DNA from 3 places in the Ensifer sp. Root31 genome. Region 3 is predicted to be linked to each of the others. Evidence: predicted binding sites of a transcription regulator. Region 3 holds the regulator's gene; each other region holds the start of a gene.

Region 1 (10,216 bases), on a different contig from region 3:
GAGGATGAATTTTTCGAACGAGGCGGTCAGTCCGCCCTCGGTCCAGCCGGCCGCATGCATGACGAAGTTGCCGCCGCCTTGCGTCAGTGCCCAGAGCGATAGCGCGGACTCGTAGGCTGCCTGCGCATCGAGCGTATTGGCGGCGTTGGTGTTGGACGTGCGGTAGGGAATGTTGTAGCGGCGGGCGAGCTGGCCGCCGGCAATGACCGCCTTCATGTATTCCGGCGTGCCGAAGGCGGGTGCGCCCGTCTTCATGTCGACATTCGAGGTAAAGCCGCCATACATGACCGGCGCGCCGCGCCGGACCATCTGGGTGAAGGCGATGCCGCACAGCGCCTCGGCATTCTGCTGCACCAGGGCACCGGCGATCGTGACCGGCGCCATGGCGCCTGCGAGCGTAAATGGCGTGACCACCACCACCTGATTGCGCGACGACATTTCGATGATGCCCTGCAGCATCGGCCCGTCGAGGCGCAGCGGCGAGGAGGTGTTGATGATGGTGAACAGCGACGGTTCGCGCTCCATCTGCTCCATGGATATGCCGCGACCGATGCGGGCGATCTCGATGCCGTCGGTGTTCCGCTCGCGGCCGAGCGAATAGACGTGGAAGACCTTGTCGGTGAGCTTCACCATGTCGGAGAGGCAGTCGAGATGACGCACGGATGCGTGCAGGTCGACCGGCTCGACGGGATAGCCGCCGGTGGTGTGGATGATGTCGTAGGACTGGGCGAGCTTCACCAGCTTGCGGAAATCCTCCTGATTGCCGGTGCGCCTGCCGCCTTCGCGGTCGGCCACGAAGGGGGCGCTGGCGATCTGGGCGAAGACCAGATTGTTGCCGCCGATCGCGACGTTGCGGGCCGGATTGCGCGCATGCATGGTGAAGGAGGAGGGAACCGAAGCGATCATCTCCATGATCAGCCCGCGATCGAAGCGCACGCGGTCGGTGCCGGGGGTGATATCGGCGCCCGCTGCCTTCATGCGCTGGCGCGCCTCGGGCAGGATGACATCCATGCCGATCTCTTCCAGGATCGTCAGCGACGCCTGATGGATCGCCTCGAGCGCGTCTTCTGACAGTACCGAGGATTTGCTCTGGGTGTTGACGAGATTGAGATATTTACCGCCTGAGGATTTTCGTGTGCGCTCGCCACTGCGGCCGCCGGGCCGGCGTCGCCGCTCGAGCGGGGCTGAGGAAGTTTCACCTGTGGCAGCATCCGGAAACTGATCGTCGTTCATGAAAAACCCACCGCGTTGCCGATGGATTTCTGTCGCAGATTTTTCGCGGTCATGCCCCTGCCATTTGCGACAGTTCAGTTCTCTGGTGGAGTAAAGGCCGTCAAAATGCCCGCGGACGCCGACTGCTCGCCTCGCTCAGCGCTTGTCTCCGCGCAGCATCTCGCGCTTCCCGGCGAAGCCCTTGCGCTTCTCGACGGCAAAGCCGGCCGCCTGCAGATTGCGGCGAACGAAGCCGGCGGCGGCATAGGTGGAGAAGCTGCCGCCGGCCGCGGTCTTGTCGAACACCAGCCGCATCAGCTCCTCCGACCACATGTCGGGATTGCGGGACGGTGCAAAACCATCGAGGAACCAGGCATCGAAGCGCTCCTTCGCTTGGGCGAGCCCCTCCAGTGCTGTGCCGCAAACGACGGTCAGGCGAACGCCATCGCCAAGATCGATCTCGATCCTGCCGTCGTTGGTTGCCGGCCAGCGATCGGTGAGGGCCAGCCGTTCGGCGTCGATCTCCGGCCAATGGGACAAGGCGCGGGAGATTTCCTCCGCCTGCATGGGAAAGCGCTCGAAACTGACGAAATGCAGCGTGCCGTCCGTGGTCGCCGTAGCTTTCCATTGCCGCCAGGTTTCACAGAAATTGAGGCCGGTGCCGAAGCCCAGTTCGCCGATGGTGAATGCCCCGCCGGAGGCCCAGCGTTCGGGCAGGCCGTTGCCGGCGAGGAACACATGTCCGCATTCGAGCCGACCGTCGGTGCGGCAATAAAAATGATCGCCAAACTCCCTGGAATAGGGCATATCGCCCTCGTGCCAATCGAGGCTTTGATGGGCCGGGGGCTGGTTCGGTTCTGCGGCGGATCCTGTCATGCGATGGCGATAATCCCGCCACCGGAGAAGGTCAATCGATGCGCGAACTTTTGATCGTCGGCGGCGGCATCATGGGGCTCTGGGCAGCCCTTACGGCAGCACGGACCGGCATGGACGTGCAACTGGTCGACGAGCATCGCATCGGGGCCGGCGCCAGTGGCGGCATACTCGGCGCGCTGATGCCGCACATGCCGGACAAATGGAACGCCAAGAAACAATTCCAGTTCGACGCCCTGGTGTCGCTCGAAAGCGAGATCGAAACGCTCGAGGCCGAAACCGGACTTTCGGCAGGTTACCGCCGCAGCGGGCGGATCATGCCGCTTGCGAAGCCGCATCTGCGCGAGATCGCTCTTCGCCACGAGCAGGATGCGACGCGCAACTGGCGGGCAGGCGACCGCCAGTTCTTCTGGCACGTGCGCGACGAGCTGCCGTCCGGATGGCTCAGTGCCGAGGCGGCGGCTTGCGGATTGGTGTTCGATACGCTTGGCGGTCGGCTTTCTCCACGCCAGATGCTGGCGGTTCTGCGTGCGGCACTGGCGCAATCGCCGAACGTGCGGATCGTCGAGGGGACGGGCGTTCGAGCAATCCATCCGGGCCAGGGCCGCGCCGAACTCGATGACGCCACGGAAATCGCCTTCGGCCATTGCATAGTTGCTGCCGGCGTCGACAGCTTTCCGCTCGTCGATGCGCTGTCGGGACCTCTCCGTGGACCGAGCGGCACGGGGGTCAAGGGCCAGGCGGCGCTGCTTCTGGCCGATGTCGATCCGCAATTGCCCGTCATCTTCACCGACGGCGTCTATATCGTCGCCCATGACGACGGGCATATCGCGGTCGGCAGCACCAGCGAGAACAAATATGCCGATCCGCAGTCGACGGATGAACTGCTGAATGAGCTGCTGGTGCGCGCCGAGGCGCTGGTCCCGTCCTTGCGCGGGGCGGAGGTGGTCGAGCGCTGGGCCGGCATCCGGCCGAAATCGACCGGCCGGGAGCCGATCGCCGGGCGCCATCCGGATCACGAAAACCTGTCGGTCCTGACAGGCGGCTTCAAGGTGAGCTTCGGCATCGCCCACCGCCTCGCGCGCTTCGTCGTCGACGAGATCACCGGCCAGCCGTTGATCGACATTCCGGGATCCTTCTTGTGCCAGAATCACATAGCGGCACTTCGCGAGAAACATCTTTAAGCTGGCGGCATAAGAACGGCCCCGCCATCGGCGGAGCCATGTCGGGACGATCGTAAACCCGATCCTTACATCCAGTAAGGCGGCACGCCGTAATAGTCATAGACCCGGCGTCCGTTCTCGCTGTTCCAGTCGTATTCCTCGTTGCCGTGATATTTCGGCGCCCGCTCGACCTGTTCGCGAGTCACATCAGTCCGATAGCCGCCGAGGTTCTCATCATAGGTCAGCTTGGCCCAAGGCAGTGGATAGTGATCTTCCCCGATGCCGAGAAAACCGCCGAACCCGAGCACGGCATAGGCCACGCGACCGCTGCGCTTTTCCACGATAACGCGCTCGATCGAGCCGATGTGCTTGTTGTCGGCGCCATAAACCTTCGTGCCTTCAACCTTGTCGCTGGCGATCAGGTCATGGGTTTCCTTGATCCCGGCGTCCTGAAGGTTCGCATTGTGATAGGTCACGCTTCTTCTCCATCGTTGTTTGCTACCTCAGGGGAACGGCTGGTCGGTGGATGGTTCCGAAAAAGCTGCGGGCGCGATCCGGACGGTAATCGCGTGGTATTGCCCCTTCCACTTCGTCAAGCTGTCACGCAAATCACCTAAGACGCGGGCAATAGAGCGTCGCGTCTTCCCGGGGAGGGTATTGTTGAAGCTCTAAGATTTTGAACCTGCGCACCCTGGCGACGATCGAGATCGATTGTCGCGGGTCTGTGCCAGAACGGATTTCCGGAGCATGCGCATGCGTTACGCCATTTGTTTCACGCCGCCGATGGCCGACCCGCTTTCAACGGTTGCCGCCAGTTGGCTCGGCCGCAATGTCTATTCCGGCGAGCCCACCGAGTTACCATCGATCTCCGGATTGACCGCATCCGAGATCGCCTTCCATACGGCTGTCCCGCGTCGCTTCGGCTTTCAGGCGGTGGTGATGTCGCCCTTCCGGCTTCACCCCGATATGGACGAGGCGCAGCTACTCAAGGCGCTGATGCATTTTGCCGGCGCCCAGACGCCGTTCGAGATCGAGCGCCTGGAAGTGGCCCGGCTCGGCCACTGCTGGGGACTGATGCCGCAGATCCCGAGCACGGCGATGCATCTGCTGGCCGCCAGCATCATCCAGGAATTCGACGCGTTCCGCGCGCCGCTCAGCGAAGACGACATCGAGCGCTCCGACCCCGACAGGCTGACGGCGCCGCAATTTTCCAACCTGCATCGCTGGGGCGATCCTCATGTGATGGATGAATATCGCTTTCACATGATGCTGACCGGGCCGCTCAATCTGGACGCGATGCGCCGCATCGAGGCACCGCTTCGCGACCTGTTCGAACCATGCCTGGCGCCGCCGCTGACGATCGGCAGCCTGGCGCTGTTCGTCGAGCAGGAATCGGGCGCGCCGATGCGCGTCCACTCGCAACACCCGCTCGGCAAGATTTCGGCGGCCAAGCGGGCCGAACGGATCAAGCGGCCGGCAGCCGAGGCGACGCTTGCGCCAGGCCCTATCCCGCCACTGCCGCGGATGGTCGCCTCGCTGATGGCCGGCCGCTAACCGTCTGCACCGACGTCATTTTGTCTCGACAATCCGGTCGGCGGTGATACCGTTCCGGAAAATTCGAAGGGTGATTTGATGTCTGAGACTTCCTATCCGCGTGACCTCGTCGGCTATGGCCGCAACCCGCCCAAGGCAAACTGGCCGGGCGATGCGCGTATCGCCGTGCAGTTCGTGCTCAACTATGAAGAGGGCGGCGAAAGCTGCATCCTCGATGGCGACCTGGCCTCCGAGAGCCTGCTCTCGGAGATCGTTGGTGCACAGCCTTGGCAGGGCCAGCGCAACCTCAACATGGAATCGATTTATGAGTACGGTTCGCGCTCCGGTTTCTGGCGGCTCTGGCGCATGTTCACCAGCCGCGACGTGCCGTTGACGGTCTACGGCGTGACGTTGGCGATGGCTCGCAATCCCGAAGCGGTCGCCGCCATGAAGGAAGCGGGCTGGGAGATCGCCAGCCACGGCCTGCGCTGGCTCGAATACAAGGATTTCCCCGAAGAGGTGGAGCGCGAGCATATCCGCGAAGTCGTTCGGCTGCATACCGAACTGACCGGCGAGCGCCCGCTTGGCCTTTACCAGGGCAAGCCTTCAAGCAACACGCTGAAGCTCGTTCTCGAAGAGGGCGGGTTCCTCTATTCCTCCGATTCCTATGCGGATGAGTTGCCCTATTGGGTGGCGGGGCTGACGGCCGACAAGCCGCATCTGATCATCCCCTACACACTCGACGCCAACGACATGCGCTTTGCGACGAACCAGGGTTTCAACTCCGGCGACCAGTTCTTCACCTATCTCAAAGACACGTTCGACGTGCTCTATGAGGAGGGCAAGGAAGGCAACGCCAAGATGATGAACATCGGCCTGCACTGCCGCCTCGTTGGGCGTCCAGGCCGCGCCGCGGCGCTGGCGCGGTTCATCGACTATGTCATGTCGCACGACAAGGTCTGGGTGCCGCGGCGCATCGACATCGCCCGTCACTGGTATGAACACCACAAGCCGGAAGGGGCTCTCTGATGTCCGATCGCGACGCCTTCGTCAGCCGCTTCGGCGGCGTGTTCGAGCATTCTCCATGGGTTGCCGAACGGGCCTACGACCGGGCGGCCGCAACGGGACTTTCGGCCGGCAACGTGCACTCGGCACTTTGCCAGGCCTTTCGCGCCGGTCTGCCGCGCGAAAGGCTGGCGGTGCTGCGCGCCCACCCGGATCTTGCCGGCAAGCTGGCGATCGCCGGCAAGCTGACGGCGGACTCGACGGCGGAGCAGGCGTCGGCCGGCCTCGACCGCCTTTCGGCCGACGAGCATGCCCGGTTCACGGCGCTGAACGAGGCCTATACGCAGAAATTCGGCTTTCCCTTCATCATCGCGGTCAAGGGCCTGACGAAGAACGACATTCTCGCCTCGTTCGAAAGGCGCATTGACAATTCGACCGAAGAGGAATTTGAAACCGCCTGTGCGCAGGTGGAGAAGATCGCCCGCCTGCGGCTGCAATCCATGCTTCCAGGAGACGAAAATGCCTGACATACCCGTTCGCTATCTGCGCTCATCTTTACCGAGGGCAGTCGAACCGGACCATGCCGACGCCGCCGGCAATGAGCACCGCGGGGCGATGGCCTGATGTCGCGTATTCTTTCGATCGAACCCCTGACGCAGGATGCTTTCGCGCCGTTCGGCACGGTCATCGAGGCTGATCCGGCTTCGATGCGGTACATCAATGGCGGGACCACCGAACGCTTCCATGGCCTGGCGCGTGCCGATGTTGTCGGCGAGGGTGCCGATGTCATCATCAATATCTTTCGCGGCCAGCCGCGCGCCTTTCCTTACGCGGTGGCGATGATGGAGCGACACCCCTTCGGCAGCCAGAGCTTTTCGCCGCTCGAGGACCGGCCCTGGCTCGTCGTCGTTGCCGAAGACGAGGGGGGCCGACCGGGAATGCCGCGGGTGTTCCGGGCGAACGGGCGGCAGGGCGTCAACTACGGGCGCAATGTCTGGCACCATCCGCTGATGTCGGTGGGCGCGGTCAGCGACTTCATCGTCGTCGATCGGGATGGGCCGGGAAACAATCTCGAAGAATATGTCTACGACGAGCCCTTCGTCATCGAGAGCGCAATATGAAGGAAGAGCAGCGATGAGCAGCACCGGCCGCCTGACCACCCATGTCCTCGACACTGCGCTCGGCACGCCGGCCGAAGGCTTGCGCATCGACCTCTTTTGGCTCGAAGGCGACGAGCGGCAACTGATCCGCACCGTTCATACCAACAGCGACGGACGCGTCGATGGGCCCATGGTCGAAGGCATCGGCTTCATGGCGGGCAGCTACGAGTTGGTCTTCCACGCCGGCGACTATCTTCGTCGTGTCGGTGCGGACCTGCCGGAGCCTGCCTTCCTCGACCTGATCCCGCTGCGCTTCGGCATTGCCGATCCGGCCAGCCATTATCACGTGCCGCTGCTTCTTTCGCCCTACGGCTACTCGACCTATCGCGGCAGCTGAGCGTGGGTGGATGAGTGTTCGCGGCGTAAAATTCAGTCGAAAACCGTCGCCTTGATCGGGATTGTGTGAGACGATTTTGAGACTCACGAGGGGAATTCGATGCGTTTCATCAATCCGATCCCTTTCGTCCGCGACATCGATCGATCCAGGGACTTTTACCGGGAGACACTCGGTCTGACGGTGTTGAAGGACTTCGGAAACTTCGTTCTCTTCGAGACCGGTTTTGCGATCCACGAGGGTCGTTCGCTGGAACAAACAGTCTGGCGGGAAGTCGGTCCCGCGGAAGAACCCTATGGGCGAGGGAACCTGCTGCTCTACTTCGAGCATGAGAATATCGAAGCGGCCTTCGAAAGCATTGCGCCGCAGGTGGAGCTGATCCACCCGATTGAGCGGCAAGCCTGGGGACAGCGGGTGTTCCGTTTTTATGATCCCGACGGGCACGCAATAGAGATCGGAGAGCCGCAAACTCTTGGATCTACTGCATAATTCCTCAAATCTGATCCGATTTGAGGATAGAATTATGCAGCAAGTTTGAAGCGATACAGCGTCCTTTGCGCGTCATATTTGACGCGCGGCGCTGTAAAGGCGACCTGCATCAATCCTGAAGCTTACGACTGAACCGCCCGTCTCAAAGGACGGTTCGCCGCAAGAAACGATCGCATACGTTTAGTTTATGCGACCAATTTGGAACTGCAGGCATTCCACACACGTGTTGGAGGCCGGCCGCGAAGCCGCCCTTTTCAGGCAATCCGGCTTCGCCGGTTGGCGCGCTCGATCAATCCGCGAGAATGTCGCGGTTGACGTCGTTGATATCGCGCTTGCCGCAGAGCGCCATGGTGATGTCCATCTCCTTGCGGATGATTTCCAGCGCCTTGGTCACGCCTTCCTTCCCCATGGCGCCGAGGCCGTAGAGGAAGGGGCGGCCGATATAGGTGCCCTTGGCGCCCATGGCGACGGCCTTCAGCACGTCCTGGCCGGAGCGGATGCCGCCATCGAGATGCACCTCGATCTGGTGGCCGACCGCATCGACGATGCGCGGCAGCATGCTGATCGAGGAATGGGCGCCATCGAGCTGGCGGCCGCCGTGGTTGGAGACGATGATCGCGTCGGCGCCGGTCGCCGCCGCCATCTTGGCGTCTTCCGGATCGAGAATGCCCTTCAGGATCAGCGGACCGCCCCAGCGCTCCTTGATCCATTCGACGTCCTTCCACGAGAGTTGCGGGTCGAACTGTTCTGCCGTCCAGGCGCCGAGCGAGGACAGGTCGGTGACGCTCTTGGCGTGGCCGACGATATTGCGGAAGGTGCGGCGGTTGGTGCCGAGCATCTTCATGCACCAGCCGGGACGTGTCGCCATCTGCCAGAGATGCTTGGGGGTCAGCTTCGGCGGGGCCGACAGGCTGTTGCGCAGGTCCTTGTGGCGCTGGCCGAGGATCTGCAGGTCGAGCGTCAGCACCAGTGCCGAGCACTTGGCGGCCTTGGCCCGGTCGATGAGGTTCAGCACGAACTCGCGCTCGCGCATGACGTAGAGCTGGAACCAGAAGGGCTTGGTTGTGACCGACGCGACATCCTCGATTGAGCAGATGCTCATGGTCGACAACGTGAAGGGAACGCCAAAGGCTTCGGCCGCCTGGGCTGCCAGCATCTCGCCATCGGCGTGCTGCATGCCGGTCAGCCCCGTCGGCGCCAGCGCCACCGGCATCGACACTTTCTGGCCGATCATGGTCGTTTCCAGCGAGCGGTTGGTCATGTCGACCAGCACCCGCTGGCGCAGCTTCACCTTGGCGAAGTCTTCCTCGTTGGCGCGATAGGTGCCCTCGGTCCAGGCGCCGCTGTCGGCGTAATCGAAGAAGAGCTTCGGTACGCGGCGCTTGGCAAGGGCCTTGAGGTCGCTGATTTCGAGGATTTGCGTCATGGAAACGGCCTTCATCTGAAACACAGGTTAGAGCGGGATGCGGGCGGAAAGCCGCGGACACTTTTCCGCACCCAACTCTTGGGATGACTACCGAGGCCTTACCATGTTTGCCGGAGGCTTGTTAATAGCGCGGACGCAAAGAGGTCAATTTTTTTGACCTCTTTGCCAATGACGGTGAAGTCAGGCAGCAGCGAGTGCCGCCTTGGCCGGTTTTCCCGCCACATAGGTCTCGACGATCGCGCGGTCGTCGCCCATGGTCTGGAGCAGGAAAAGTTCATCGGCGAGTGAGTTGACCACTTCGGCGCGCAGCGCCATCGCCGGTGTTGCCGCCATGTTGAGCACGATGAAGTCGGCGTCGGTGCCGGCCTCGAGCGTGCCGATGCGATCGACCAGCGACAGCGCCTCGGCGTTGCCGCGGGTCATCATGAAGAAGCTGTCGAACGGGTTCAGCCGCTCGCCCTGCAGTTGCAGGATCTTGTAGGCCTCGTCGAGCGTCTTCAGCATCGAATAGCTGGTGCCGCCGCCGATATCCGAGGCGACCGAGGTGCGTACCGGCTTTTCGCGCCGGTTGAGCGCCCGCAACGGGAAAAGGCCCGAGCCGAGGAAGAGGTTGGATGTCGGGCAGAAGACCGCGACCGATCCCGTCTCGTACATCACGTCCGCCTCGCGGTCTGAGAGGTGGATGCAGTGGCCGAACAGGCTCTTCGGCCCAAGCAGCCCATAACGGGCGTAGACGTCGGTATAATCGGTGGCTTCCGGATAGAGTTCGCAGGTAAAGGCGATCTCGTCGCGGTTTTCCGACAGATGTGTCTGGACATGCAGGTCGGGAAACTCATGCACCAGCGATTTTGCGACGTCCATCTGCTCCGGCGTCGAGGTGATGGCAAAGCGCGGAGTGATGGCGACATGGTTGCGGCCCTTGCCGTGCCAGTCGCGGATTACCGCGCGGGTCTCGTCGTAGCCCATCTGCGGCGTATCGAGCAGCCCCTGCGGGGCATTGCGGTCCATCATCACCTTGCCG
Region 2 (10,216 bases), on a different contig from region 3:
ACCTCGTGCTGATGGTCGTGCAGATGCTGCGCAAGAAGGGTGTTGTTTCGAAGTTCGTCGAATTCTTCGGCCCCGGCCTCGACAACATGACGCTCGCCGACCGCGCCACCATCGGCAACATGGGTCCGGAATACGGCGCCACCTGCGGCTTCTTCCCGGTCGACAGCGAAACCATCAACTACCTCACCATGTCCGGCCGCGAAGAACAGCGCATTTCGCTGGTCGAAGCCTACTCCAAGGCTCAAGGGATGTGGCGCGATGGTGACGGCTCCGAGCTGGTGTTCACCGACACGCTCGAACTCGACCTCGGCGACGTTGTTCCGGCCATGGCCGGTCCGAAGCGTCCGGAAGGCCGCATCCCGCTGGAAAGCATTGCATCCGGTTTCGCAACCGCCCTCGAAGGCGACTACAAGAAGCCGGGCCAGCTTTCGAACCGCTACGCTGTCGAAGGCACCGACTTCGATCTCGGCCATGGCGACGTTGCCATCGCTGCGATCACGTCGTGCACCAACACGTCCAACCCGTCGGTTCTGATCGCCGCCGGCCTTCTCGCCCGCAACGCCGTTGCCAAGGGCCTGAAGTCCAAGCCGTGGGTCAAGACCTCGCTTGCACCGGGATCGCAGGTCGTCGGCGAATACCTCGCCAAGTCGGGCCTGCAGAAGGACCTCGACGCGCTTGGCTTCAACCTCGTCGGCTTCGGCTGCACCACCTGCATCGGCAACTCCGGTCCGCTGCCGGCCCCGATCTCCAAGACGATCAACGACAAGGGCCTGATTGCCGCCGGCGTTCTCTCCGGCAACCGCAACTTCGAAGGCCGTATTTCGCCGGACGTTCAGGCCAACTACCTCGCCTCGCCGCCGCTCGTCGTCGCCTATGCACTCGCCGGAACGGTTCAGAAGGACCTGACCAACGAGCCGCTCGGCGAAGATCGGGACGGCAACCCGGTCTTCCTCAAGGACATCTGGCCGACCTCCAAGGAAATCCAGGAGTTCATCTTCAAGTACGTGACCCGCGAACTCTACGCGACCAAGTACGCCGACGTGTTCAAGGGCGACGAAAACTGGCAGGCCGTTCAGGTTCCTCCGGGCCAGACCTACGCCTGGGACGATGGTTCGACCTACGTGCAGAACCCGCCCTACTTCGTTGGCATGGGCAAGTCCGGCTTGGGCATCTCCGATATCAAGGGTGCTCGCGTTCTCGGCCTGTTCGGCGACAAGATCACCACCGACCACATCTCGCCGGCCGGTTCGATCAAGGCGGCTTCGCCGGCCGGTTCGTACCTCATCGACCATGGCGTCGGCGTCGCCGACTTCAACCAGTACGGTACGCGTCGCGGCAACCATGAGGTGATGATGCGCGGCACCTTTGCCAACATCCGCATCCGCAACCACATGCTCGGCCCGAACGGCAAGGAAGGTGGCTACACCATCCACTATCCGTCGAAGGAAGAGATGTCGATCTACGATGCGGCCATGCAGTACAAGGAAGAGGGCGTTCCGCTCGTCATCTTCGCCGGCGTCGAATACGGCAATGGCTCGTCGCGCGACTGGGCTGCAAAGGGCACCAACCTGCTCGGCGTCAAGGCCGTGATCGCCCAGTCCTTCGAGCGTATCCACCGCTCGAACCTGGTCGGCATGGGCGTCATCCCGTTCGTCTTCGAACAGGGAACGACTTGGGAATCGCTGGCCTTGAAGGGCGACGAGATCGTCACGATCGACAATCTCGCCAACGTTCAGCCGCGCGAAAAGCGCGTCGCCAAGATCACCTATGGCGACGGCAGCGTGAAGGACGTTCCGCTCGTTTGCCGCATCGATACGCTCGATGAAGTCACCTACGTCAACAATGGCGGCATCCTGCAGACGGTTCTGCGCGACCTCGCCGCCTGATCGCTCTGGTTGCTTGAAACATTGAAAGGCCGGGATACCGCAAGGTGTCCCGGCCTTTTCACGTTTCCTATAGGTTGCCTGCCCATATCCTCACTCCAACGTGACTTCCCGTTGAAGCATCGGCGTCGTATGTAATGGACTTCCCCGTGAAGTAGGCCTGTCGGCCGCCAATGAAGTGACGCCATGACATTCGCAGACAGATATTTCCTTCGCCCCGTTGCAATGGCTTTCGGGCTTTTTGCTGCAGCGTCGGTTCCGGCTATGGCTGAGGATGGCAAGGTTATCAAAGGCGTCGTCGAACTCTTCACCAGCCAGGGCTGTTCCTCCTGCCCTCCAGCCGATGCCGCCTTGAAGAAGCTGGTCGATGACGGCGACGTGGTGGCGCTGTCCTATCACGTCGACTACTGGAACTATCTCGGTTGGAAAGACACGCTCGCCTCGACAGAGAACACAGACCGGCAATATGCCTATGCCCGCATGCTGGGTCGAAATGGCGTCTACACACCGCAGGCGATCCTCAACGGTCGCGACCACGTCAACGGCGCCAATCTGCAGGCGATCAAATCCCGGCTCGACGCCATGAAGACCGCCGGCAAGGGGCTTGCCGTTCCGGTTGATGCGAAGATCAACGGCGAGGAGATTTCGATCAAGGTCGGCGCGGGTGACGGCAAGGCAAATGTCGTCGTCGTCTATTTCGACCGGGCGAAGATCGTCAATGTCGAGAAAGGCGAAAACAGCGGCAAGAAGATCGCCTACTGGCACGCAGTGCGCGATATCCAGACCATTGGCATGTGGGATGGCAAGCCTGCGACCTTCACCCTGCCTGCAACCGTCCTGACGGAGCAGCGTGGCAAAAGCGGCTGCGCGGTGCTGTTGCAGTCGATGAAAGATGCTGAAACCCCGGGCGCGATCATCGGCGCGACTGCCGTGCTCGCCGGCCCGCAGGGCAAACTGTGAGCGGCTGCAGGACGCTTTAAGTCGGAATCGATTTAGGGAAAATAGGCGGCATGCCTGAACCATTACAGCGTCCTTTGCGCGTCATACTTGACGCGCGGCGCTGTAAGGGGTGGTTCGGCCCGGCAGCATCGAGGGGCTGGGGCTGAGGGTTCGAAGTTACCGGACCGAACCGGCCATGACTGCGTTCTTTGAAGGTCACGCAGCATGACGATCTGACCGGACATACGGTGGCAACGACTCTGTCCGTCAGCGCCCGCGAGTTTTGCGGTGAATTGGGGCGGCGATTTGACTGAAATGGGGCAGAGGCAAGAAATGCCATCTGCACCCAGCGGCTCCGGCCGGTTCCGGCTTGCTTTTCGGCTCGTGTCAGGCAAACTGTTATCGTTCTGTCACAACAGAAGGCCGGATTGCCGATGACCGATGAGCCGGATTTGCCGCGAGGCGAGGCGCGACATCAGCGCCAGACCACTTCTGAAGTGGTCGTCGATCTCTCGGAATACAAGAACGCCCGGAATGCTCCTCCCATCACCTTTCACCGCCGAGAACTCGACCAGATCCTGTGGGTCTACGGCCGCATGGTCGGCGAAGGCGAATGGCGCGACTACGCCATTGACCACCTGAAGGACCGCGCCGTCTTCTCCGTTTTCAAGCGCGCGGGCGAGATGCCTCTCTTCCGCATCGAAAAAAACCCGAAGCTGGCGGCCAAGCAAGGTGCCTTTAGCGTGCTCAACGTCCACGGCACGATTCTGAAGCGCGGGCACGAGCTCGGACAGGTCCTGAAGGTTTTCGACAAGGCGCTCAAGCTGGTCGAAACCTGAGACGCCACATCGGAACGATCGGAGAGTCAGGCCCACATGCCGGCTCTGGCTTCGCTGACATCTGCCCTCAGGCTTGATAAAGCGTATCCGGGTAGACGCCCTCGGGCGGATCGCTCGTCGCTCGATCGCCCAGCGCAAGCTGCATGATCGCGGTATCGAGCCACCGTCCATGCTTGAAGCCGGTCGCCTTCATCAGCCCATGATGTTCGAAACCCAATGATTGATGGACCGCGATCGATGCGGGATGGGCACCGCCGATGACCGCCACCATCTGGCGAAATCCAAGCGCCGTGCAGCGGCGAACAAGCTCGGCGAGCAGCATCCTTCCTGCCCCCTTCCCCCGTGCCGAAGGCGCCAGGTAGATCGAATCCTCGACCAGGAAGCGATAGGCCGTCCGCGTGCGGAAGGCCGAGGCATAGGCGTAGCCGATGATCATGCCCGCCGCGTCGATCGCGACGATGTAGGGATAACCATGGCCGACGATGGTGGAGAAGCGCGCTGCCATTTCCGCCTGCGACGGAGGCGCGACCTCATAGGTCGCCACGCCGTTCAGAACGGATTCGCGATAGATCTCGGCAATGGTGGGCAGATCGGAGACGGTGGCGTCGCGCAGGGTCAGGGACATGGAAGGATCTTGACGGTTGGATTTTTTCATTCAGTCACATGGATCGCACCCGTGGATCAAGCCCTTTTCCGGGCAACAAAAAAGGCGGCCGAAGCCGCCTTTTCCGTCAATCTCTTCAGGCTTAGTTGTTCCGGTTGCCCATGAACTGCAGCATGAACATGAACAGGTTGATGAAGTCGAGGTAGAGCGTCAGCGCGCCCATGATCGCCTTGCGGCCAGCAACGGTGCTGTCGTCGGCATCGTAGTACATTTCCTTGATCTTCTGCGTGTCGTAGGCGGTGAGGCCTGCGAAGATCAGCACGCCGATCACGGAGATTGCGAAGCCGAGTGCCGAAGAGCCGAGGAAGATGTTGACGATCGACGCGATGATGACGCCGAACAGACCCATGATCAGGAACGAGCCCATGCCGGACAGGTCCTTCTTCGTGGTGTAGCCGTAGAGCGACAGTGCACCAAACGAGGCGGCGGTCACGAAGAACGTCTGCACGATGCTCTGGCCGGTAAAGACCATGAAGATCGACGACAGCGAAACGCCCATCAGGGCCGCATAGACCCAGAACGTCATCTGCGCGGCAGAAACGCTCATGCTATTGATGCGGAAGCTCATGAAGAACACGAGACCCAGCGGAGCGAGCATGACGACCCATCTCAGGGGCGACGCATAGAGAAGTTGGGCGAATGCCGGATTGGAGACGGCAAGCGCGAATGTTCCGTAAGCTGCCAGGCCGGTGATCGCCAGGCCGAGGGCCATCAAGTTGTAGACCTTCAGCATGTAGGTGCGAAGGCCTTCGTCGATCACGGCACCCGCCTGAGCGCCGGCGGGCGACATTCGGGTTTGGTAGTTTCTCAGATCAGCCATTGTTTCCTCATTTAAGCCCCGGTTGAACTTACGGTGTCGGGCGGATGACCTGACCGATCGGCCATCATCCCATGCCCAGGCGCCGCTGCGGGGCTCCAGCATGCCTGTGGATAAATATGATGCCGAAAGCCCTTGCGTACAAGACCTTCAGACCCGTGATTCGGCACAGCCTGGGCGTTTATGGCCTTGTATGACAGGGATTTACGGTTAACTCCGTCCGCTCAGAGCTCCCGCAGGACCGGCGCCGCCTTCTGACCCAGCACACGCCAGGTGCCGGCAAGCCCGATGCCAACAGTCATCACCAGCGCAATGACGACCGTGGCAACCGCAACATCCGGCAGGAAACTCGACGGCAGCTTCATGATCCGGCTGACGACGTACCAGGCGGAGACGCCGCCCGCAAACAGCGCAAAGACCGCGGTTGCAAGGCCAAGGATGATGTATTCGTAGCTGAAGGCACGGATCAGCGTGGCGCGCGTGGCGCCCAGCGTCTTCAGCACCACCGCATCGTGGATGCGCGCCCGATTGCCGGCAGCAAGCGCGCCGGCCAGCACCAGGACGGAGGCGACGAGCGCGACGGCGGCGGCAGCACGGATCGCCGTTGCCAGCTGCCCGAGAAGCGCGTTCACAATGTCGAGAGCATCCTTTACCCGCACGCTGGTGATCGTCGGATAGGCGTTGGTCACGGCTTTCAGCACCGTCGCCTCCTCCTCCGGCGTCGCGCCGGGATCGATCACCGTTGCGAGCCACGCATGCGGAGCGCCGGCAAAGGTGTTGGGCGAGAATACCATCACGAAGTTGATCGACAGCGATTCCCATTCGACATTGCGGAAGTTGGCGATCTTGGCGGTGATGTTGCGGCCAAGCACGTTGACCGTCACCATGTCGCCGATCTTCAATCCGAGCTCGCGCGCCTCTTCCGCCGAAAACGACACCAGCGGCTCGCCGCTATGGTCGGGCGCCCACCAGCTGCCTTCTGCAAGCGTCGAATTCTCCGGCTTGTTCTTGGCATAGGTGATGCCGCGGTCGCCGCGCAGCACCCACTGGCCACTCGGCGGGACGTTGCGACTGTTCACGTCCTCGCCGTTGAAGGCGACGATACGGCCGCGCAGCATCGGCACTTCGATGACCTTGCCATCAGGCATCGATCCGTTGAGCAGCGCGCGGAACCCCTCGATTTCGCTTCCCTGGATATCGACGAAGAAGAAATTGGGCGCCCGCTCGGCCATGCTGCCAGTCAGTTCGCGCCGAAGATTGCCGTCGATCAACGCAAGCGTGACGAGAAGCGCAAGACCGAGGCCGAGCGACAGCACCACCGAAGGCGTGAGCGCGCCCGGTCGATGGATGTTGCCGATCGCCAGCCGTAACGACGGCGAGTTGACGCGCGGGCTACGGCGCGCAAGCCATGAGATCAGCAGCGAGACGAGACGCAGAACGATGAAGGCGAAGGCGATCGCGCCGAGGAACACGAGCGAGATGTAGCGGTCATAGGCGGTCCAGATGGCAAGTCCTGCAAGCGCGCCCAGGCAGGCGAACGCGCCGACCAGATAGGGCCATGCGGGAAAGCCCGAGGGGTCGAAGCCCTGCTGGCGAAAGAGCGCTGTCGCCGGGATGCCGCGTGCGCGGCCGAGCGGAAGGATGGCGAACGCAAGCGCCGTCAACACGCCGAACAGGGCGGCGATGCCGAGCGCACCGGGATAGAGCCTGAACTCCGTCGAAATCGGTAGCAGATCGGCAAGAAACTGTGCGGCGACGAAGGGAATGAGCGCACCGAGAACAAGCCCTATGGCGATGCCGATCAGAGCGATCAGGAGGATCTGCGACAGATAGATCATCGCCACCAGCGAGGCAGGCGCACCCAGGCACTTGAAGGTGGCTATGACGCTGCGCTTCTGGTCGAGATAGGCGCGCACGGCATTGGCGACACCAACGCCGCCGACGATCAGGGCCGTCAACCCGACAAGCGTCAGGAACTGCGAAAAACGGGTGATATTGGCGGTCAGCGACGGGGCCGCGTTGGAGCTGGTGCGGATCGACCAGCCGGCCGACGGAAAGCGCGTCTCGGCGTCGCCGCGGACCGCGTCGACCCGGGTCGGATCGCTCACCTTCACCTTGTAGCCGTGTTCGACAAGACTTCCCGTCTGCACGAGACCCGATGCGTTGAGCGTTTCATCCGAAACCATCAGGCGCGGTGCGAAGCCGAATCCGTCGGAGAGCGCATCCGGCTCGCGCACGATCTTGCCTGAAATCTTGATGCGGGCATTGCCCAGCAGGATTTCATCACCGACGGAAATGCCGAGGCGATCAAGCAACAGCGGTGCGGCCACCGCACCGAACACGTCGCCCTGCCGCGCCAGCAGACTGCCAAGCGGCTGATCCGGTTGGCTTTCCAGCTTGCCATAGAGCGGATAGGCTGCATCGACGGCTTTCAACTCGACGAGTGCCTGGTTCGATCCATCGGGCAAACGCGCCATGGAGCGAAGGCCCGCTGAAACCGAGACGGGTCCGAGCCCGTCGAGGAACGCGCGCTCCTCTGTCGTTGCCACCCGGTTGTTGAGCTCGAAGCGGATGTCGCCGGCAAGCAGCTCGCGCCCCTGGGACGCGATCGTCGCGGTGATCGATTGCGACAGCGAGTTGACGCCGGCGATCGCCGCCGTGCCAAGCGCGATGCAGGCGAGGAAGATATAGAACCCCTTGAGGCCGCCGCGCATTTCGCGCAACGCCAGCCGCAGGGCGAGCAGTGGGCGCAGTCGGATCGCGAGGGCCTCGCTCATGCGGATGCCGCTTCCTGGCGCTGCGTTTCGACGACCGGTTCGAACGCGCCACTGGAAATGATCTCGCCGGAGCGCACCCGCACCTGCCGCGAGCAACGGGCCGCGAGCGCTGCGTCATGGGTGACCAGCACCAGTGTCATGCCCCGGTCACGCTGTTCGGCGAAAAGCAGATCGGCGATCTGCCGGCCCGTCTCGTCATCGAGATTGCCGGTCGGCTCATCGGCGATCAGCAGCTTCGGCGACGGCGCGAGTGCACGGGCGATCGCCACGCGCTGCTGCTCGCCGCCGGAAAGCTGGCCGGGATAGTGGCTCAAGCGCTCGCCGAGGCCGACGGCCACAAGCTCCTTGCGCGCGATCTCGAAGGCGCCGGGAACATTGGCGAGTTCGAGCGGCACGGCAACGTTTTCGAGGGCTGTCATGTTGGGGATGAGGTGGAAGGATTGGAAGACGATGCCGATGTTGCGCCCGCGGAAGTCGGCGACCCTGTCCTCGTTCAGCCGGTGCAGCGGCGTGCCGTCGATAATGATTTCGCCGCGGTCCAGCCGTTCAAGGCCAGCCAGCACCATCAGCAGCGTCGACTTGCCCGAGCCGGAAGGCCCGACGATGCCGACGGACTCGCCGGCGTCGATTGTCAGGCTCATGCCTTTCAGCACATGCACCGAGGCCGCGGCTTCGCCGAGGGTGAGGTCGGCATTTTTGAGCTCGATGATGGTACTGGCCAAGCGAAACAATCCTATATGAAACGGAAAGGGAATAAGAAAACAGCACCCGCGATTTAGGAACAGACCCATGGCATTAAAAGGATTTCAACGGTTTTTCTTGGGGCTCGCAATGACAATTGCGTTATCGGCGGCAGCACGGGCCGAAACGATCAGCCTCGTCGGCTTCGGCGACAGCCTGATGGCGGGTTATCAGCTGCCTCCCGAGGATGCCTTCCCGGCCCGGCTTGAAAAGGCGTTGAAGCAAAAGGGCCTCGATGTCACGGTGGCGAACGCCGGCGTTTCTGGCGACACCAGCTCAGGCGGCCTTGCGCGCATCGACTGGTCGATACCCGACGGCACCAAGGGTGTCATCCTGGAGCTTGGCGCCAACGACGCGTTGCGCGGCATTCCGCCGGAAGAAACCCGCAAGAACATCGAGGCGATGATTTCACGATTGAAGGAGCGCGGCATCGCCGTGCTGCTCGCCGGCATGATGGCGCCGCCGAACATGGGTGCCGACTATGCCGCCCGGTTCAATCCGATCTATCCGGAACTCGCAGAGAAATACGGGCTGCAGCTCTACCCCTTCTTCCTCGACGGCGTTGTCACCGACGCAGCACTCAAGCTTGAGGACGGCATGCACCCGAACGGCAACGGCGTCGGCACGATGGTCGATAAGGCGCTGCCCGTGGTCGAACGTTTCATTGCAACATTGTCAAAGGCGGAGTGAACAAATCATCCACAGTTAAGAGAGTGTTAATATTCGCAAGCGTCAAATAGTAGTTGCCTGCAGACTCGATGCGTGATTCGCTGAGACATCTGCAAGAGATTCGGGGAGCTCGCCATGCCGAGACTATTCACCGCCCTCGAAATTCCGCGCAATGTTGCGATGAGTCTTTCATTGCTGCGCGGAGGTCTTCCCGGAGCTCGCTGGATCGATGTGGAGAACTACCACATCACCTTGCGCTTCATTGGTGACGTCGACTGGCGCACCGCAGACGAGATCATCGACAAGCTTGACCGGATCGAAAGACCGGAATTCCAGCTGCAACTGACCGGCACCGGCGCCTTCGGCTCGAAGAAGCCACACTCGGTCTGGGCTGGGGTCAGCAATCACCCGGAAATGTACGCGCTGCAGGCCGAAATCGAGCGCATCTGCCAGAGGCTGCGGCTGCCGGCCGACCCGCGCAAGTTCACGCCGCATGTCACGCTTGCAAGGCTGCGCTCCAGCCGCGTCGAGGATGTGGTCGAATATCTCTCCGGACGCGGCAACTTCATGGCCTCACCCTTCACCGTCTCACGTTTCGTGCTTTTGTCGTCGCGCGATTCCGTCGGCGGCGGCCCCTACCTCACCGAAGAGGTGTTTCCGCTTCACGAAGTCCGCTCTTCGAGCCTTTCCAGCAACGACGAGCATCCGGCCTCCAACATCTGGTAAAGGCGTTTGAACGCTTCGGGACCGTCATAATAGGGATCAGGAACGTCCTGGTCCCGCCCCGAAGCGTAGCTCAGAAACAGATCGATCCTGTCTTCAAGCCCCGCCGGCGCGAGCTGGCGAAGCGTCTTGACGTTCTCCCCATCCATGCCGAGGATCAGGTC
Region 3 (10,216 bases):
TTACTATGAACATCATGTCAGAAGCAGCAGTCGAAAAAGCCTTGGATCAGAAAATGAACACCGTGCCCTACAAGATGATCGGCAAGGATGTGTCGGTCTACTACGGCGAGAAGCGTGCGCTTTTCGACGTCAATCTCAATATCCGCGAGAACACGGTGACAGCGCTGATCGGCCCTTCGGGCTGCGGCAAGTCGACCTTCCTGCGCACGCTGAACCGCATGAACGACACCATCGAGAACTGCCGCGTCACCGGCAAGATCACGCTCGATGAAGACGACATCTACGACCCGACGATCGACGTCGTGGAACTGCGAGCCCGCGTCGGCATGGTGTTCCAGAAGCCGAACCCGTTCCCGAAGTCGATCTACGACAACGTCGCCTACGGCCCGCGCATCCACGGGCTTGCCCGCACCAAGTCTGAGTTCGACGAAGTCGTCGAGACCAGCCTGCAGAAGGCTGGTTTGTGGAACGAGGTGAAGGATCGCCTGCAGGAGCCGGGCACCGGTCTTTCGGGCGGCCAGCAGCAGCGTCTGTGCATCGCGCGCGCCGTTGCCGTCAGCCCTGAAGTGATCCTGATGGACGAGCCCTGTTCGGCGCTCGATCCGATCGCGACGGCCAAGGTCGAGGAACTGATCCACGAGCTGCGTACCAACTTCACGATCGTCATCGTCACCCACTCGATGCAGCAGGCGGCGCGTGTTTCGCAGCGCACTGCCATGTTCCACCTCGGCAATCTTGTCGAGGAGAACGACACCGACAAGATGTTCACCAATCCGGATGACCAGCGTACCCAGGACTACATCATGGGCCGGTTCGGTTGATGGCCGAAGCTCCTCTTCACCCCGTTTCCTGAACGCGCCCGCAAGGATCGAAGACTATGTCCATGCACATAATGTCCGCCTACGACGAAGAACTGAAATATCTCACGCGCCGCATCTCCGAGATGGGCGGGCTTGCCGAGCAGATGGTGGGCGAATCCGTTCGTGCGCTTGTCAATTCTGACCTCGCCTTGGCGCAGAAGGTGATCTCCGACGACACCATCCTCGATGAAGCCGAACGCCAGATCGGCGAAAAGGCAATCGTCACCATCGCCAAGCGCCAGCCCGTTGCTGCCGACCTGCGCGAGATCATGGGATCGATCCGCATCGCGTCCGATCTGGAGCGCGTCGGCGACCTCGGCAAGAACAACGCCAAGCGTGTCATCGCGGTTGCCGGCTCCGGCATCCCGCGCAAGCTGGCGCGCGGTCTCGAACACCTGGCAGAGCTTGCGCTGGTGCAGCTCAAGGAAGTCCTCGACGTCTACGCTTCCCGCTCGCCGGAGAAGGCCAACAGCATCCGCGAGCGCGACGAGGAGATCGACGCGATCTACACCTCGCTGTTCCGCGAGCTGCTCACCTACATGATGGAAGATCCGCGCAACATCACGCCCTGCACGCATCTTCTCTTCTGTGCCAAGAACATCGAGCGTATCGGCGACCACGCCACCAATATCGCCGAGACGATCTACTACATGGCGACGGGCGCGCAGCCGGAAGGCGAGCGTCCGAAGGACGACAATACGTCGACGCTGGGTGCCGTGAAGGACTAACGCATGTCGCGCAAAAGTGCGCAGCGGTTTTGCGATAACGACATGTGCAAAAACAAGAACTTAAAGCACAACAAGCGCATCTTAGAGATCGCGACGCGCTTTAAGACCCGGATACGTTCGAGTGCCTGCTTATGAACCTGCTCCGGTCGCAGCCCTGGTTGCGGCCCTGCTCTACTGCGTCTGAAGCTATACGTTTTCGCGCGTGCCTATGAAAACGCGCGGAGTGCTCCAGATTCTATATGTTCGAGCATCTCTTTGCGTTCGATCGAACGCGAGACGCTCTGGGTAAGGAGACGTTGCCTGATGTTGCCGAAAATCGCCGTTGTCGAAGACGAAGAGGCGCTGAGTGTCCTGCTGCGTTATAACCTCGAAGCCGAAGGGTTCGATGTTGATACGATCCTGCGCGGAGACGAGGCGGAGATCCGCCTACAGGAGCGCCTCCCGGATCTCCTGATCCTCGACTGGATGCTGCCGGGCGTTTCCGGCATCGAGCTTTGCCGCCGGCTGCGCCAACGTCCGGAAACCGAGCGCCTGCCGATCATCATGCTGACGGCGCGCGGCGAGGAGAGCGAGCGGGTTCGTGGCCTTGCCACCGGCGCCGACGATTATGTCGTCAAGCCGTTCTCGACCCCGGAGCTGATGGCCCGTGTCAAGGCGATGCTGCGGCGCGCCAAGCCCGAGGTCCTCTCGACGCTGCTTCGCTGCGGCGACATCGAGCTCGATCGCGAGACCCATCGCGTGCATCGCCGCACCCGCGAGGTCCGCCTTGGTCCGACGGAATTCCGCCTGCTCGAATTCCTGATGTCGTCGCCGGGCCGGGTGTTCTCGCGCTCGCAACTCCTTGATGGCGTCTGGGGCCACGATATCTATGTCGACGAGCGCACCGTCGACGTGCATGTCGGTCGCTTGCGCAAGGCACTGAATTTCTCGAGCATGCCTGATGTCATCCGCACCGTTCGCGGTGCCGGCTACTCGCTCGAAAGCTGAGCCAGCCGGCCACTGCAGCGCCGCGCATCTTAATGGACGCGCAAAGGTCGCTGTTGCATCTTGAATTGCGGCATGTTTCCTTGAAGCGAATACGAACCAGGGAAACATGCAGCAGCCAATAAAAAAGGGGCCGTGCGGCCCCTTTTCTGCATGTGGTTTTCGGTCGTCTCAGCGAGCGCGACGGCGCTCGGAGGTCGGCTGATAGGCAAGCCGCGCATGGAATGTGCAATAGGGCGAAGCTTCCGGGGAATCGTTGCCGCAGAAGTGGAATTCTTCCTTGAGCGGGTCGCCGATCGGCCATTTGCAGGTGCGCTCGGTCAACTGCGTCAGCTCCAGGCGGCGCGACATTGGCACGACCACATCCGTCTGGATGCGGAAATCCTGTTCGGCGACGAGATCGACTTCGACCTCTTCCTTGAGCACGGTCGCGCCGGCCGCACGGGTAACCGTCCGTGTCGTGACGCGCGAAGCGTAGTTCGGAGCGCGCGGCGCCGAAGTCGGGCGCTGCTTCGGCCGGGTCGCGGCGGTGGTTCCGCCAGCCTTGGCCCTGCCGGGCAGGCTCAGCCGGTGAACCTTGCCGATGACCGCATTGCGGCTGACGCCGCCGAGCTGTGCCGCGATCTGGCTCGCGCTCAGGCCCTCGGACCAAAGCTTCTTCAGTTTTTCCACCCGCTCGTCAGTCCAGTTCATTTCTGCACTCTCCGTTCTCAGCGTTGGCGATGACAGAATCTCTCACCACGCTCCGGACAGGCTCCGGAGCTGCAACGCGATAACACTTTTGGTGACTAGGCCCGCCGCATGCGTCTAGTAATTGAACATTAACCTACTGACCGGCGGACTCCGTGGCAAGAGTCCCGCGAATCGCGCCGAATCGATTTCTTGGTTTTCCCCAACTTGCTCGGTGGGCGTTGCATTTTTGCAAGCCCCGTCGCGTGATTTTTTCGTCGCATGGATCAGACCCGTCCGACCGCACTGCAAAGCTTGGTTTTGTTGACATTGCGCTGCGAAATAGGAATAGTGCCTGCGCCGCCGCAAGGCGGCATTTTTAATTTTTTGCCGCGCTCAACAGGGGCTCGGATCGATGCCGATAGCAATGAAGGAGAGGCTCGCCATGACTGCAACCACGCCGCTTTACGACACCTACATGCGTGCGCCGTTGCGTTTCGAGCGAGGAGAGGGCGTCTGGTTGATCGCCGAAGACGGCTCGCGCTATCTCGACTTCGCCGCCGGCGTCGCCGTCAACTCGCTTGGCCATGCGCATCCGCATCTGGTCGAGGCGTTGAAGGCGCAGGCCGAGAAGGTCTGGCACCTGTCCAACCTTTATGAGGTCCCCGGCCAGGAGAGCCTTGCACGCCGGCTGACGGCCGTCACCTTCGCCGATCGTGTCTTCTTCACCAACTCGGGTGCCGAGGCGCTCGAATGCGCGATCAAGACTGCGCGTCGCTACCACTATGCCAAGGGCAATCCGGAGAAGTTCCACATCATCACCTTCGAGGGTGCCTTCCACGGACGCACGATCGCGACCATCGCGGCGGGTGGTCAGCAGAAGTACATCGAGGGCTTTGGCCCGAAGGCCCCGGGTTTCTATCAGGTTCCCTTCGGCGATATCACGGCGCTCAAGGATGCGATCACCGACGAGACGGCGGCGATCCTGATCGAGCCGATCCAGGGCGAGGGCGGCATCCGCCCGGTCACCAAGGAATTCATGCAGGAGCTGCGCGCGCTTTGCGACGAGTTCGGTCTGCTGCTGATCCTCGACGAGGTCCAGTCCGGCGTCGGCCGCACCGGCAAGCTTTTCGCCTATGAATGGGCTGGCATCCGTCCGGATATCATGGCTGTCGCCAAGGGCATCGGCGGCGGCTTCCCGCTCGGTGCCTGCCTTGCGACCGAAGAGGCGGCTGCCGGCATGGTCGCCGGTACGCACGGTTCGACCTATGGCGGCAACCCGCTTGCCATGGCTGTCGGCAACGCCGTGCTCGACGTCATCCTGGCCGACGGTTTCCTGGAGCATGTCCGCGACGTGGCCCTGGTCTTCCGCCAGGGCCTCGCGTCGTTGAAGGACCGTTTCCCCGATGTGATCGAGGATATCCGCGGCGACGGCCTGATGCTCGGCATCAAGGCGAAAGGCCCTTCGGCCGATCTCCTGAAGGCGATCCGCGCGGAGAAGCTGCTGGCTGTTCCGGCCGGCGAAAACGTCCTGCGCCTGTTGCCGCCGCTGACGGTGACCGCCGCGGAAGCGCGCGAAGGCCTGGCGCGGATCGAGCGCGCGGCCGAAGCCGTGAGAAGCAGCAGCGGTACCGCCGCAGCCTAATTTGTGAACCCGGAGATCGGCAGCGATTTTCCCAAGGGTCCATGCGCGAGCCCAAGGTGTCGAGCGTTCTTTTGGCTCTTCGACACCGGTCGCGCTCCACGGGCCATTCTGAGACAGGAATTGACTACGATGGCAGGCACAAGACATTTCATCGATCTTTCGGCCATGACGGCAGCCGATCTGCGCACGATCATCGATGACGCACGCGTGCGAAAGACGGCGACGAAGGCCGGAACCGCCGAAAAGCCGCTCGCCGGCAAGATGTTGGCGATGATCTTCGAAAAGCCTTCGACCCGCACGCGCGTCTCCTTTGACGTCGGCATGCGCCAGCTCGGCGGCGAAACCCTGTTTCTCTCGGGCACCGAAATGCAGCTCGGCCGCGCCGAGACCATCGGCGACACTGCCAAGGTGCTGTCACGCTACGTCGATGCGATCATGATCCGCACCACCGATCATCGCCGTCTTCTCGAGCTTGCCGAGCACGCCACGGTGCCCGTCATCAACGGCCTGACCGACGACACCCATCCCTGCCAGATCATGGCCGATATCATGACCTTCGAGGAGCATCGCGGCCCGGTGAAGGGCAAGACCATCGCCTGGACCGGCGACGGAAACAACGTGCTTCACTCGCTGATCGAGGGCTCGGCCCGTTTCGGCTACCGCATGAACATGGCGGTGCCGCTCGGTTCCGAGCCGCACGACAAGATCCTCAACTGGGCGCGCAACAATGGCGGCGAGATCCTGCTTTGCCATGAGGCCGAGCAGGCCGTTGCCGGCGCGCATTGCGTCGTTACCGACACCTGGATTTCCATGAACCAGGAGCATCGCGCTCGCGGCCACAACGTCTTCCAGCCCTTCCAGGTCAACGACGCGCTGATGAGGCACGCCTCGCCGGACGCACTGTTCATGCACTGCCTGCCGGCGCATCGCGGCGAGGAAGTGACCGACGAGGTCATCGACGGGCCGCAGTCGGTGGTATTCGACGAGGCGGAAAACAGGCTGCACGCACAGAAGTCGATCATCGCCTGGTGCATGGGGCTCGTCTGATCGGCGCGTCTGCCTATTGAAATTTCCCGCATGCGACACGATTTAGGCCGAATGCGGGACGTTCCGGGGTGGAAACAACGGACGTTACCTGACGACAGGCAGCGCATGATCGGCCGGCAAAACGGCACATGCCTGCTAGACAAATCCGTTTATGGCGGGATCGAATAGGATAACGGGCAGGCTGCACCGGAGGATGTTTATGTTCTCTGCGCGGCCCTCTCCCAAGCATGTCGCGGAAAAGTGCGCAGCGGTTTTGCGATAACGATATGCACAAGAACAAAAACTTGAAGCGCAGTCAGCGAATCCTGGCGATCGCGACGCGCTTTAGTGACGTAAGGAGCAGCAGATGACTGAGATGGCACCAGGACTTGGCGAATTCGACTTTGCCGGTGACGATCATGTCGTGCCCTTCCAGGTGGAGGGCCTCGATGTGCGTGGCCGCGCCGTTCAGCTCGGCCCGATGCTCGATGCGATCCTCGAGCGCCACAACTATCCGCTTCCGGTCGCGCGGCTGGTTGCCGAGACCGTGGTGCTGACCGTGCTGCTCGGAACGTCGCTGAAGTTCGACGGCAAGCTTATCGTCCAGACGAAGAGCGACGGCCCGGTCGATCTTGTCGTCGCCGATTTTGCCACGCCCGATCGGGTGCGCGCCTATGCCCGTTTCAACGAGGAAGCGCTGGAGGAAGCTCTGAAGGACGGACGCACCCAGTCGCATGAGCTGCTGGGCAAGGGCGTTCTCGCCTTCACCATCGATCAGGGTGCCCATACCCAGCGCTATCAGGGCATCGTTGCGCTCGATGGCGCCACGCTCGAGGAGATTGCCGGCGTCTACTTCCGCCAGTCGGAGCAGATCCCGACCAAGGTGCGCCTCGGCGTTGCCGAACTGCTCGACCGCGACGAGAACGGCAAGCCGCGCCATCGCTGGCGCGCCGGCGGCATGGTCGCGCAGTTCCTGCCGGATGCGCCGGAGCGCATGCGCCAACCGGATCTTTCGGGGGGTGACGGCGACGACAACGAGGATCTCTTCGACGAGGACGATCTCTGGGCGGAAGCCAAGGTCATGGTCGAGACGATCGATGCCGACGAACTGACCGACCCGATGGTCGGCACGGAACGTCTGCTCTATCGGCTGTTCCACGAGCGCGGCGTTCGCGTCTACGAGCCGCAGGCGGTCTATGATCGCTGCAGCTGTTCGCGCGAAAAGATCCGCTCGGTGCTCACCGGACTGCACGCCGACGATATCGAGAGCACCATCGAGGACGGCTTGATCAAGGTGACGTGCGAGTTCTGCTCGACCACCTATCGCTTCGAGGCAAGCGAGGTCCGCCAGCAGTAGGATGCCTCAATTCAGGGTTCGAACGAGCCCTGGTGAATCAAGCGAGAAGGCGGGGATTGCCACGTTGAAGTGTTCTCCGCCTTCCGATTCCATGCTGTAGTGGCCGAACATGACGCCGGACGGCGTATCGAGCGGGCATCCGGAGGAATATTCGTAGGTATCGCCGGGGTTCAGCAACGGTTGCTCTCCGATGACACCGGGCCCGCTGACTTCGTCCACCTGGCCGTTCTCGTCGGTAATATGCCAGTAGCGTGTCATCAGCCGAACCGACTCGGCCGAATGGTTGGCGATGACGATGCGGTAGCCCCAGACATAGCGGCTGTCATCCGGATCAGATTGCTCTTCCAGATAATAAGGCTCCACCGTAACTTCTATGTCGCGAGTGAGCGCGCGATACATGAGCAACACCTTGTTTCAAGTCTTTCAGGGTATTCTACAGCAAGATGGTTTCGTCAAGAATAACGGCAGGATTGCATGCGTCGGCGGCAAGTCTGCGGAAAGGCGAGGCCGATGCTTGATGGCGCGGTGAGAAAACATCTGGATCCGATACTGGATCGGCTCGGTGCAGCACTTGCCCGCGGGGGTGTCGGTGCCAATGCGGTCACGATCACCGGCCTCGCGCTCGGCCTCGTTGCCGCTGTCCTCATTGCCGGACAATACTACCTTGCCGCCGCCATTGTTATCGTCGTTAGCCGGCTTTGCGATGGACTTGATGGTGCGGTGGCACGCGCCACGCGCAAAACCGATTTCGGTGGTTTCCTCGACATCGTGCTCGACTTCGCCTTCTACGGTGCCATCCCGCTCGGCTTCATCGGCGCCGATCCGCAGGCCAACGGTCTTGTCGGCGGTCTGCTGCTCTTCTCGTTCTACGTCAACGGATCGAGTTTTCTCGCCTATGCCATTATGGCCGAAAAGCGAGCGATGACGACGGATGTGCGGGGGGCAAAATCGCTCTACTTCACCACCGGGCTTGCCGAGGCGACGGAGACGATCGCCGCCTTCCTGGCCTTCTGCCTGTTCCCGACGTGGTTTCCGCTGCTGGCGGCGCTGTTTGCGGTCGTCTGCCTCTACACCGCGCTATCGCGCATTGTGCTCGCGCGAACGCGTTTTCGCGACGTCGAGTAGCGGCCGCCGCCGATCTCGGGGCGGCCGTCTTGTTCGTGGGTATCAGGCCTTGACGGTCTTCAGCGCGCGGGCGAAGTCCTCGACGATGTCGTCGCTGTCCTCGATACCGGCGGAGAAACGAACGGTGCCGGCGGAAATGCCGAGCTCGTCGCGAGCTTCGTCCGTCAGGTTCTTGTGCGTCGTCGTCGCCGGATGGGTGATCAGGCTTTTGGAATCGCCAAGATTGTTGGAGATGCGGGCGATCTGCAGTGCGTTCTGCAGTGCGAAGGCCGCATCCTTGCCGCCCTTGAGTTCGAAGGCGACAAGGGTCGAACCGCCGGTCATCTGCTTGGCGATGATGTCGGCCTGCGGATGGTCCGCGCGGCCGGGGTAGATCACCTTGGCGATCTGCGGCCGCTCGGCGAGGAAGTCGGCGACGCGACGGGCGTTTTCGGTCTGCTGCTTGACGCGCAGCGGCAGCGTCTCGATGCCCTTCAGCAACGTCCAGGCGTTGAACGGCGACATCGCCGGGCCGGTGTGGCGGAAGTAGTCATGCAGATGCTCGTTGATCCAGTCCTTGTCGGACAGAACCACGCCACCGAGGCACCGGCCCTGGCCGTCGATATGCTTGGTGGCGGAATAGACGACGATATGCGCGCCGAGTTCCAGCGGCTTCTGAAACAGCGGCGTGGCGAAGACGTTGTCGACCACGACCTTGGCGCCGATCTGGTTGGCGAGCCGAGAAACGCCTGAAATGTCGATCACTTCCAGCGTCGGGTTGGTCGGGCTTTCCAGGAAGAAGACCTTGGTGTTCTTCTGGATCGCCTTTTCCCAGTTCGCGAGATCGCGTCCGTCGACCAGCGTGCATTCGATGCCGTATTTCGGGGCCAGCGTCTCGACCACCCAGCGGCAGGAGCCGAAGAGGGCGCGGGCGGCAACGATGTGGTCGCCGGCCTTCAGCTGGCATAAAATGGCGGCAGTGACGGCAGCCATGCCTGATGCCGTGGCGCGCGCGTCTTCGGCGCCTTCCAGCATGCACATGCGCTTTTCAAACATGTCGTTGGTAGGGCTGCCGTAACGGGCATAGATGAAGCCTTCGGTCTCGCCCTTGAAGCGTGCTTCCGCCGCCTCGGATGTCTCGTAGACGAAGCCCTGGGTGAGGAAGATCGCCTCGGACGTCTCGCCGTGCTGGGAGCGGGTCGTTCCGCCGTGGACGAGTTGGGTTGCCGGGCGCCAGTTTTTGCTCATGTGACGATCACCTTCAAAAACAAAAAAACCGGCCGCGTGAAGGGCCGGTTTGAAACCCGGCCTTTTTAGCTACTTGTTTAACGTGGCTGCAAGCCGACCGGCCAAATCACCACGGGATAAAGCTCCAATACTGCTTGGGTGCGCTTGCGTCAATTCCTGGAGTTTGGTTTTGTCTCGCAACTGAAAAGAGGATCGAAATGGGCCGCGAGACTGGGATTTTGGCCGACCGCGCGATCGCCGCGCTGTTTGCGACCGGACGCTTGAAAAGCGAAAAGGCGCTGGATACCGATCAGATCCAGCCGGCAAGCCTCGACCTGCGCCTCGGCGCCAAGGCATTTCGCGTGCGCGCGAGCTTCATGCCGGGGCCGGCGCATCTCGTTGCCGACAAGCTCGACCGGCTGAAACTGCATGTCGTCGATCTCTCCGACGGCGCCGTGCTGGAAACCGGCTGCGTTTATATCGTGCCGCTGATGGAAAGCCTCGATCTGCCGGAGACCATGTCGGCTTCGGCAAATCCGAAGAGCTCGACCGGTCGCCTCGACATCTTCACCCGCGTCATCACCGATCGCGCCCAGGAGTTCGACAAGATCCCGGC

The links. Region 3 encodes PhoB, which activates phosphate uptake and scavenging genes when phosphate is short. Its sites were predicted from a motif close to TGTCATNNANCTGTCAT; they were not measured.
Region 1: a site for PhoB is predicted at 3,836-3,852, ahead of ASD00_RS07185 (DUF1045 domain-containing protein). Genes of this name have one in related genera too.
Region 2: a site for PhoB is predicted at 3,220-3,236, ahead of ASD00_RS30230 (DUF2794 domain-containing protein). Genes of this name have one in related genera too.

What each region holds. Positions count from the first base shown of each region.
Region 1 covers NZ_LMCO01000006.1:61,138-71,353, reverse strand. The annotation lists gene ASD00_RS07205 (trimethylamine methyltransferase family protein) at 1-1,233, opposite strand, end outside; gene mnmD (tRNA (5-methylaminomethyl-2-thiouridine)(34)-methyltransferase MnmD) at 1,369-2,088, opposite strand; gene ASD00_RS07195 (FAD-binding oxidoreductase) at 2,127-3,269, shown strand; gene ASD00_RS07190 (PRC-barrel domain-containing protein) at 3,335-3,724, opposite strand; gene ASD00_RS07185 (DUF1045 domain-containing protein) at 4,002-4,802, shown strand; gene puuE (allantoinase PuuE) at 4,881-5,810, shown strand; gene uraD (2-oxo-4-hydroxy-4-carboxy-5-ureidoimidazoline decarboxylase) at 5,810-6,313, shown strand; gene ASD00_RS07170 (ureidoglycolate lyase) at 6,410-6,907, shown strand; gene uraH (hydroxyisourate hydrolase) at 6,921-7,283, shown strand; gene ASD00_RS07160 (VOC family protein) at 7,383-7,769, shown strand; gene ASD00_RS07155 (alpha-hydroxy acid oxidase) at 8,059-9,195, opposite strand; gene guaD (guanine deaminase) at 9,376-10,216, opposite strand, start outside.
Region 2 covers NZ_LMCO01000045.1:230,918-241,133, forward strand. The annotation lists gene acnA (aconitate hydratase AcnA) at 1-1,886, shown strand, start outside; gene ASD00_RS30225 (thioredoxin family protein) at 2,070-2,843, shown strand; gene ASD00_RS30230 (DUF2794 domain-containing protein) at 3,257-3,661, shown strand; gene ASD00_RS30235 (GNAT family N-acetyltransferase) at 3,729-4,286, opposite strand; gene ASD00_RS30240 (Bax inhibitor-1/YccA family protein) at 4,408-5,145, opposite strand; gene ASD00_RS30245 (ABC transporter permease) at 5,367-7,919, opposite strand; gene ASD00_RS30250 (ABC transporter ATP-binding protein) at 7,916-8,641, opposite strand; gene ASD00_RS30255 (arylesterase) at 8,709-9,350, shown strand; gene thpR (RNA 2',3'-cyclic phosphodiesterase) at 9,465-10,055, shown strand; gene ASD00_RS30265 (low molecular weight protein-tyrosine-phosphatase) at 9,992-10,216, opposite strand, start outside.
Region 3 covers NZ_LMCO01000001.1:129,332-139,547, reverse strand. The annotation lists gene pstB (phosphate ABC transporter ATP-binding protein PstB) at 6-821, shown strand; gene phoU (phosphate signaling complex protein PhoU) at 878-1,588, shown strand; gene phoB (phosphate regulon transcriptional regulator PhoB) at 1,892-2,575, shown strand; gene ASD00_RS00655 (GcrA family cell cycle regulator) at 2,744-3,265, opposite strand; gene ASD00_RS00650 (aspartate aminotransferase family protein) at 3,687-4,886, shown strand; gene argF (ornithine carbamoyltransferase) at 5,016-5,933, shown strand; gene ASD00_RS00640 (Hsp33 family molecular chaperone) at 6,280-7,269, shown strand; gene apaG (Co2+/Mg2+ efflux protein ApaG) at 7,276-7,668, opposite strand; gene ASD00_RS00630 (CDP-alcohol phosphatidyltransferase family protein) at 7,780-8,394, shown strand; gene ASD00_RS00625 (O-succinylhomoserine sulfhydrylase) at 8,437-9,621, opposite strand; SAM riboswitch at 9,666-9,744, opposite strand; gene ASD00_RS00620 (2'-deoxycytidine 5'-triphosphate deaminase) at 9,819-10,216, shown strand, end outside.